Regions from separate parts of the Roseiconus lacunae genome, predicted to be linked through region 2. Evidence: riboswitches for the same ligand, from Rfam matches in the RefSeq annotation. Region 2 holds a riboswitch; the other holds the start of a gene.
The links. Region 2 has a riboswitch for cyclic di-GMP ahead of FYC48_RS06135 (Flp family type IVb pilin). Riboswitches for the same ligand answer to the same signal wherever they lie in the genome.
Positions count from the first base shown of each region.

Region 1: it holds a riboswitch for cyclic di-GMP, as region 2 does, so the genes downstream of both, FYC48_RS00775 (response regulator transcription factor) here and FYC48_RS06135 (Flp family type IVb pilin) in region 2, are expected to answer to the same signal.

Region 1 is NZ_VSZO01000001.1:227,235-231,897, forward strand. It holds gene FYC48_RS00765 (dockerin type I domain-containing protein) at 1-740, shown strand, start outside; gene FYC48_RS00770 (aminotransferase class I/II-fold pyridoxal phosphate-dependent enzyme) at 882-2,030, shown strand; cyclic di-GMP riboswitch class I at 2,243-2,325, shown strand; gene FYC48_RS00775 (response regulator transcription factor) at 2,362-2,826, shown strand; gene FYC48_RS00780 (hypothetical protein) at 2,912-3,124, shown strand; gene FYC48_RS00785 (chemotaxis protein CheW) at 3,222-3,749, shown strand; gene FYC48_RS00790 (methyl-accepting chemotaxis protein) at 3,822-4,663, shown strand, end outside.
Region 2 is NZ_VSZO01000001.1:1,631,270-1,635,932, reverse strand. It holds gene FYC48_RS06150 (type II and III secretion system protein family protein) at 1-351, opposite strand, end outside; gene cpaB (Flp pilus assembly protein CpaB) at 528-1,568, opposite strand; gene FYC48_RS06140 (A24 family peptidase) at 1,846-2,403, opposite strand; gene FYC48_RS06135 (Flp family type IVb pilin) at 2,724-2,903, opposite strand; cyclic di-GMP riboswitch class I at 3,047-3,125, opposite strand; gene FYC48_RS06130 (Flp family type IVb pilin) at 3,510-3,689, opposite strand; gene FYC48_RS06125 (SGNH/GDSL hydrolase family protein) at 4,172-4,663, shown strand, end outside.

The DNA of each region.
Region 1 (4,663 bases), 1.4 Mb from region 2:
CCGGTGAGTACTGGGTGGACGGCGGAGTCACTCGGCAACTTGTCGAATTTCAATACCAAACTCAAAATCAGAATGTCGATGTGAGTTCGCTGCTGCGACAGCGTTCGATCGTTGACGTTGGCTACCAGGCAATCGTTACGACGAAAGTCGACGGCGACTTCACACTGCCCGCCTGGTCTGGGTATCAAACATTGATGGTCGAAGCGATGACCGATTCGACGTTGCAGATTAACACGGCAAATCACATCGGAAGTGAATTATGGATCACTAACGATGATCGTATTGACCTTGGTGTCCATGCGGGAAACCAGATCACCGCGTCACTGACCGCTGGTGAAACCTATGCGATCATCGCTTCGACTGATTTCGAGGCACTTTCATTTTCAATTTCGATCGAGGGGAACGTCCGCCCGATTCTAACCAACGTCTTAGACTTCGCCGATGTAGACCAGTCGGGGACGGCCACACCGCTAGATGCGTTGATTGTGATCAATCAAATCGCCCGACAATCAACGATCGATTTGCCGGATCAATCGCCTTATTACGTGGACACCAACGGTGATGGGCAACTCACACCACGAGATGCGCTTCGAGTACTCAATGCAATCGGCGCACGTCAAGCGAACGCGGAACCTGAGTCCGTCATGAGGACCGAAGCGGCCACGGGGAATCTTCCGAGGCGACTCGCCGATGAAGTGACGGTTGATCAAGTATTTGCAGTCCTTGGTCGACTGTTCTAACGCAATGATTCACATATGATCTTAGGGTTCGCCGGATCGCGATCGCTCGGGTTGGGTGCAATCTCAAGGACTCACTTCTGTCGGCCGACGTTCACACCGCATTTTTGATTGAAACATTGCACTCGCTCGACTGATCCTTCTATGTCCCGTGACCAAGATTGGCAAGATTTCGAATCGTCACTTGTTTCATTGAAGGAACAGTCGCGTATTCGACGACTCGTTCCGCGACAATCGAAAGGGACCGAACTAATTGATGCCGACGGAACAGTATTGGTAAACTTCGGCACCAATGACTACCTTGGACTTGCGGCCGAACCCTTCAACGCCAAGACAAGCGTTGGCGGCGCCGGCGCGAGTGCCCTCGTTTGTGGATGGTCGGCACAGCACGGGGCGCTCGCTGAACGATTGGCTGAGTTCGAGCAAACCGAAAGTGCGGCATTGTTTCCGAGCGGATTTGCCGCCTGTAGTGGAACCGTCGCGACGCTTTGCAAGTCAGATGATCTTATTCTCAGTGATCGGTTAAATCACGCATCGCTAATCGATGGATGCCGACTAAGCCGAAGCGAATGTGTTGTCTATCCCCATCGAGACGTCACCTTCGTTGCCGAACTGCTGCGGCAGAAACGATCGCATTATCGCCGGGTATGGATCGTCACCGAATCGGTATTCAGCATGGATGGGCATGTTGCGCCATTGCCGGATCTTGTCAACATTGCCGATCGCTACGACGCAACGTTGATCGTTGACGAAGCCCATGGTACGGGAGTTCTGGGCCAGCATTTATCGGGGGCTTGCGAAGCATTCGGTTTGAAGGGACGCGTGCCGATTCGGATCGGAACGCTTAGCAAGGCGATCGGCAGTCAGGGCGGCTTTGTTGTCGGGCCGCAAGTGATCGTTGATTATCTCATTAATCATTGCCGGCCATTGATTTTTAGTACCGCGTTGTCGCCGTTAGCAGTCGAATCGGCTTCTCGGTTTTTCCAAAACCCGAAGCGATTGGTCGAGCGCCGTGACCGAGTTGCAAAATTTGCTGCGCGACTAAGGCAAACGCTTGGCCTGCAAACCGAAACCATCGAGGCTGGAATACCGATCGTGCCTTGGGTCATCGGCGGTGACGGTGATGCCTTGGCAAAGGCGGCTCAGTTAAGACAGCTGGGGTTGTTCGTCCCCGCGATCCGCCCACCGACGGTACCTCCGGGGACGTCTCGATTACGGATTTCACTCTCCGCTGCTCTCGAAGATTCGATGTTTGAACGTTTAATAGCAGGTCTGGGGGGGGCCGCGAATTAGATCGGACAAACGCAATCCATTTCCTAGGCAAAAGTCGGGAATCTCTTCGTCAAAAGTGACGGCCGCAAGGGCGGCCAATTGTTTCTGACTTTCTCTAGTTTCGCTTGACTCTCTGTCACCGTGACCAACCCTTCACGCAGAGTGCCACCTCCTGCGCAGTGTAAGCGTGGATGCGGTGGCCTTGAGTGAGTCATCCGGCGGTGTCCGGGTGCTCGCGACAAAGGCAAGCCGACCGCGAGGTCGTGCACGCAAAGTGACGGATCTCTCCGCAAAGAGAGATGGCCGCACTACCGAACGAACACCCCACGCACTGTATTGACGCATCTTTGCGATGCCTGTCGATACCGGAGTCTATCGAATGACCGTAACGCAATCGTCCGCCGATACTCTCGGCCGGCTACGCCATGCACCCGCGCGAGAACGCTCGGTCCTCGTTGCTGATGACAGTCTCACGGTGCTCCGCCTGATCGATCGCACCTTGCGTGAAGCCGGGTACCGCGTCCTATTGGCAGAAGACGGCCGCCAAGCTGTCACGTGCGCACTCGCTGAACAGCCAGATTTGGTCGTTCTCGACATCAACATGCCCGAACTCGATGGGTATGGAGTTTGTCACGAATTGTTCTCCAATTCCAACTGGGACAGTAATACCCCGGTGATCTTTTTGACCTGTTCTGACGCTCCGCACCTGACCGTGCTCGGCGAAGAACTGGGAGCTTTTCTGTCCAAGCCGACCGAACCCGAGTTGTTGCTCGAGACCGTCGCGATGCTGATCGATCGTAAGGTCACCGCTCAATAGATCATCCAACAGTACGTAACTGCGAGCGATCGCAGCAACTGGGATAAATCGATCACCACGCTCGTCGCTCGTTAACGGCCTCTTCATGAATCACCCTACCGCCGCCAACGCCCCTGATGACTTCGAACTGACCGTCGAAACCCTCGACGCTTGGGAGCTTGAACTCGATCAGTTTGCGACACAGATCACTCGTCGGCTGAACGACCTCGCCGAACAATGTGGTCCGCAAACGACGACGGAGGCAACCGATGCGTTTGAAGCGTTACAAGCGTTGCACAATCACTCCGGACAACGGTGACGGTGTGATCGTGAGCAGGCGTTGAATCGCCTGAGTGCAATACGGACGAAACTTTCGCGGTGGTCAGAGCACCATTACACAACACCCCAATAAGACGATGGATAGCGTAATCCCTCAACGATCCCGGATCGAAAACCTCAGCGACAAGCACTGCGTGTTTTGCTGTGGGGATGCCATCTTTGCAATTCCTGCGACCACGGTCCGCGAAGTCACGATCATGCCAACGATCGCGCGTGTGCCTCTGAGTCACCCGTCTTTATCAGGGATCGGAAATCTTCGCAGCGAGTTTCTTCCGGTGATCGATCTTGAACCGATCGTCGGTAATCAAGCCCGACGCAAAACGACCATCGGTCAATTGATCGTGATCGAAAACCAACTCGGCGATTGGTCAATCGCGATAGATAAGGTGATTGCGATCGACGGAATCGAAACCCACATCGACGCCACTCAGCGTAGTGACGAAACCACCAACTTCATGCTCGGAACGGCTACATACCAAGGCAAGGTAATCAGCGTCCTTGACGTCCATGGTTTGCAGCGTATCGCCCAACAGACGCTTGAGTCACAGTGGGCAAGTTCTGATTCACCATGGTCGGTTTCGTCCCCGGCCGTTTCAGGAATGTGATCGCGGTAACGATCAACACGAATCGCCGTTCGGCCGAACCAACGAACCACCCCATCGCAACTTAATAAACCAATGAAAACGAATTTCGCCTTTCTGACAAGTCATACCTTAGTGGCCATCGTCGCGACTGGTGCGGCGTTCGGAAGCAGCCAACTGGCCAGCGATATACGTTGGGTGGTTGTGCTGGTTTCGGCAGGGATCGCCGCTGTGGTCGCTACGGCACTCCTGTCGCACAAGTTTGGGCAAGGGGTTCGGCGTCTGCAAACGATGCTCGTCGAACGTCAACAATCACCGGCATCGAGTGGAATTCGTGAACTGGACGAATTGGGTGCGACGATCCAGCAAACCGCGCAGCGATATGACGAAGTCGAGGTCACCAGTCGCCAAAATCAACGTGAGCTACAGTCAATGCTTGGTCGTTTGGCCAATCGTCAAGGCGTCGATTCGGTTGACATGTCTGAGTTTAAAACCGTCCTCAATGGCATGGGGCGATCGCTGAACGAATTGATGGGACAACTCGAAAAGGACCTGGTCGAGATCGGGCGTTGCAACTCTGAAATTCATAATCCTAAACAGTCCGAAGCGACCTATCGTACGACCGCATTGCTACAAAACCTGACGAGTGAAGTCGGTAAGGTCAGTGATCGATGCAACCAACTTCGACAACAGATCGGCAACGCCGAAAAGTCGGTCTCCGCAGCGATCTCCAAGACCAACCAACTTGTCGAAGGAATCGGTCGAATCCGTAATTGCAGCGAGACGAGTAAAAAGAAGCTCCGTTCGCTAGGCGATCCCACACGACAGATCGGGAACATCGTCGGAACGATCACTGACATCGCTGCTCGTACTGAGATGTTGGCACTGAATGCTTCGATTGAATCGATCCGTGCGGGCGAACATGGTCGAGGGTTTGC
Region 2 (4,663 bases):
GACGGTGTACTGCTTTTCGTCGGTGTCCCAAAGATTGATCGCAGTCGTGCCCGGCGTCTTCGCAAAGATCTGCAATTGATTTTGCGAGATCGGCGTCGCGCCGAGAACTTCCTCGTTGTGAACTTGAAAGCGAGGAATCTTGGCCTCGAGAGTCAGGATCGAGCTGGATTTCACCAGCATCTGCATCTGCTCAAGCGGTCGAGTGATGGTGTGATTGACCGCGCCAGCCGTCATCGCCGATGTCAACGTGGTTGAATCGGCATCTTGGGCTCCGGCCCCGGAGGCGAGACAGGCCACCGAGAAGAGGGCGATCAGTTTCAGTGCGGCGGGGCGGACCGCAGTTCGGAACATTTCCATCGCAGATGCATCCTTGCAGAACTGATTTTGGGAAAGTCCCAAAGCACCAAGACGTCCGTTTCGGTTCAGTTCGTTGCGAGTAACGTCGGGTTAAAAAGTCTGGTTAAGCTCGCAGTGCGAGGACTGCGAGCACTATTTGAATTGTGTGCAATACGCCAAGCCAGTACAAACTACTCGCCTTGTTCACCCGTTTCCGGGGCGAAAAAGGGGCTGTCCGCACCGCGAAGGAAATCATCTCCACCGGCGGGTTGCGTGTCGGTCGTGTCAGTCGTTGAGGATCCATCACCCGATGGACTATTCGTGGGGTTCAACTCACCACTGATCCGCGGCAGTGTTTCGCCTTCAAGCCACTCGTACTCGACAAGGCGTCCGCCTTCCATTTTGACCATGCGGTGGACGACTTTTTTGCCATGAGACTCTGCTCGAATCGGTTCGGTCGTGTCTTGGTTCTGGTTCTGATTTTGTAGCTCTGCTTCCTTACGAAGTCGCTCTTGTTCGTCGCGGCGATCCTGTAAATCCTGCAGGAACATCTTTGCCGACTCACTCATCTCGCCTTCGGCAAGCGTGCCCTCATCCGCCGATGGGCTTCCAAGTGACAACGAGATCTCGCCTAGCTTTTTGGCGAAATCAAACGCATCAACATCGGCCCGCCGAATCAGCAGCTGAATATTCCTTGCATTTCGTGGTCGCGGGTTCTCCTCACCGAACTTGGTGATACCGTCAATCCCGTAAACTTTCACACCGGTCAATACATCCAGTGCGGTATCGCTGGGAAAGAATTCACCCTTTGTGAAGAACCCACGGATATCTACTCGGTCACCGGGGCTGACTAAGTTGACTGTTCCGTCACGACCGGCCTCAAGTGAAACGACGGAATACCCTTGAGGTACAACTTTGTCCTCTACTTCGTTCATCAATTTGACGTCAAGCATCGGCTCGCCTTCGTAGAGCGGAACCTTTGCAAACCGCCCTTCGAACTGCGTTAAATCTGCCGAAGAGCCGATCGGAACGCGATCGGCAGGCCATTGTTCGAGGCTGAGTTTATCGGCGGTGATTTGTTCTTCGGCATTGATGGCCTGGGTTGTCACCAGGATTTCCACCATCTGAATCTGAGTGCCGCCGTTTTGCGCCTGCATCCATTGCCCGACCCCAACGGCCGCGATGGTGCCGCAGATGCCGGCAAGTAACAGGAAAAGTGATTTGTTTCGCATGGCTCGGGCTGGTACAGGACCAGGAAAAGGCGTATTGGGTGTGGAGGACGTCGCTAGCAGGGAGCTTCCGACCCGCTCTTTTCGTTCGGACATCGGAAGCGGTTGCCTACAACCACGCAGACTACAGAGTCAGGATTGGCTTAACGGTTCAAAGCCACCTGTCTGACAGGCTTGCCGTAATCGACAAGCCTTGCCATCACTGGCACCGAAAGGCCAACCGCGCCCCCCAGAAAGAGCCGTTTCTTTGGTATCCGAATGCCAATGTCTGATCTTGCGTTCAGACCAACATTCCGGCGTAGGCAAAATAGAGAATTGAGCCGATTGCCATGGGAATTCCGTATGGGAGAAGATACATGGTCGGCTTTCGCTCACGGGCGATCTTCGAGAGTTCTGAAGGCTTACGAATTGTTTTCCATTCTTCCAAAATTTGCATGCCTTGAGCGTAATGCTTTGTCCACTCGCCGCTTTTCCAGACCATCAAGACGGCCATGATGCCACCGACGATTGCGGTTGCCGCAAATGCATAGAGCGTGACCACGGTGCCCAACCAGGCACCGACGCCCATCAGCAGTTTCACGTCACCACCGCCCATCCCACCGACGTTGCGAAGAACTAGCAGCAACATCATTCCGACAAATGTTGCCAGCAAGCTGTAGCCGAGCCCGCTAAGGCCGCCTTCGAAAGTGCAGTTGATCCAGCCGCAAACAATAAAAGGAAAGGTCAGCCAGTTTGGAACCTTTAAGATCTTGCCGTCGATCACCGCGGCAACGATCAACACAACGGTGACGAACCAGACGGTCCAGTTTTCCGTGATTCCTTGGATTAGCGTTTCCATGAATAGACTCCCCGTAGCGAACAAATTTTGATGGTTAGTAGGTTGTAAGAGTGCTTCGAGCGGGCGAAGGGCAGTGTCAGTTCAACTTCAACGCGGTCCCAAGACCCAGCTGAACATGGCGAACAACAACGTGATGAAACAGCATGAAAGCTGCCAAACGTGTTCGGTGGCGTCAGCGGGAAGCAGTGGATAGTTCATGTTTGTTCTTTAGCGCAAAAAGAACTCGACGTGACCGGTGAAATGATTTCGCGTTTCACCGATCAAACGCCGAGAGTCTCTCAAACAGTCATTGGCATACCACAAGGTCGCCAAAAACTTGATCAGTTAGCAGCGATGGCCGCTCCGACTTCTTCGAACTTCTTGTTCGATTCGGTACCGATCGTTCCGACTGCGGCCAAGCAGACGACGACGATCAAGGCCAACATCACAGCGTATTCAACTGCGGTCGGGCCATCTTCTTCCTTCAAGAACTCAACGATGCTATGTGCGAACTTCTTCATTATTCAAACTCCTCAGTTGAAAGCCGAATGCTTCTCAGGTTCGGCTTTCGACGTTGACTTAATGGGCCAATTCAACGCGAATAAGGTCCCGAAAAAGAAGCAGCCACGTCTCCATCATGCCTCGGCGATCTCGCGATCGTTCCCTCGGCAGCCCGGCGATCCTGCGTGGAGGACCCGTAGCTTTGCGCCCCGCCCTTTCGGAACGGTTTGCCTTTATCAGGGGATTTCGGCTGTCCGGTCACCATCTGGACCTTCGATGGCCCGGCTCCCAGAAGCGAACATCATGTTCCGCTCTCGATAGAAACCTATGTCACGAACCGCCTTCGTCAAAAAAAAGGGAAAGAACAAAGTCAACCGATCACGGGGACGTTGCCGTTAATCCAGATGTGACGAATAAGATGCCTCGACCATCCTCTGGCGGGAGCACAAACGTATGCAATTGTTCCCCGCCATTGGTTCCAAAAACCTTTGCTTAAGACAGTGATCAATGCGACGCTTCGCGGATTTCTTCGCGGTGCCACAAGCCCATGAAAAAACCCCGACGCCAAAACTGACATCGGGGTCGATACGAGAATCAAATTCTCGGCAGTGAGCTGCGCCGCTAAGTTAGTTAGCAGCGATGGCAGCACCGACTTCTTCGAACTTTTTGTTCGACTCGGTACCGATCGTTCCGACTGCGGCCAAGCAGACAACGACGATCAAAGCCAACATCACAGCGTATTCAACTGCGGTGGGGCCATCTTCTTCTTTCAGAAACTCAACAACGCTATTGGCGAACTTTTTCATTTTCAAACTCCAGGTTTAATTCAAATCGTAGTGAGGAACGCACCCGATGACTCGTGTCCGGTGACGCGTGCCGTTCAGTAGCGTCCTCACTATCGAAACTATGTCAGATTCGCAGCGGACGCCGGTAAAGTCCGCTGATCGACGAGAGTGATCTGTCGAACCGGTTGCGATACGACGATTGGCGCGGTTGTGCGGCTAACAGTGCTCCGTTCCGATCAATCGGATGACAGTTGCCCGCACAAATCTTCCCCCAAATTAATGGCAACCTAAGTTGTGGGCTGTCCGTTAACCGCCTCGTCAGAGGGGAGCTTTGCTCACGAATGTTCGCCCCGACACATCAGTCCGGGTTTTGACCATTCTCTTCCGCCTCACGCATTTCGAATCGGCATGGCGATCGCGATCTCGCACACGACGATGCGCCACGGGATTACGATGTGCGGGGTCTGGTTCAATTTCGTTTCCCTACTAGCCTTCCAGTGCCAATGTCCCTCCTGCGAATGACTTCCGTCGCCTGCCTCGTCGTGGCCGTCAGCTTCACTGCGGCCGCACAACGCCCTCAGAACCCCGCATTTACGGATCCCGATGCCGATCCCAACCTGCCGAACGTACTGCTGATCGGTGACTCTATTTCGATCGGTTATCACGTTGATGCTCGGAAGGCGCTTGCCGGAAAGGCCAACGTTTACCGCCCCAAAACGAACTGCGGTCCGACGACGCGAGGTCTCGAGAATATTGAACAGTGGTTGGGCGATCGGAAGTGGGACGTCGTGCACGCCAATTGGGGACTGCACGATTTGAAATATATGGGGCCGAACAACGAAAACTTGGCCGCTCCCGATTCCGAAGGGGCGCATCAGCAAGTACCGATCACCGAATACGAAGCCAACATCGAGAAACTGTTCCGACGAATCAAGCAACAAGCGAAAGTTGTCATTTGGCGCGAGACGACCCCGGTTCCTGAAGGTGCCGGCGGA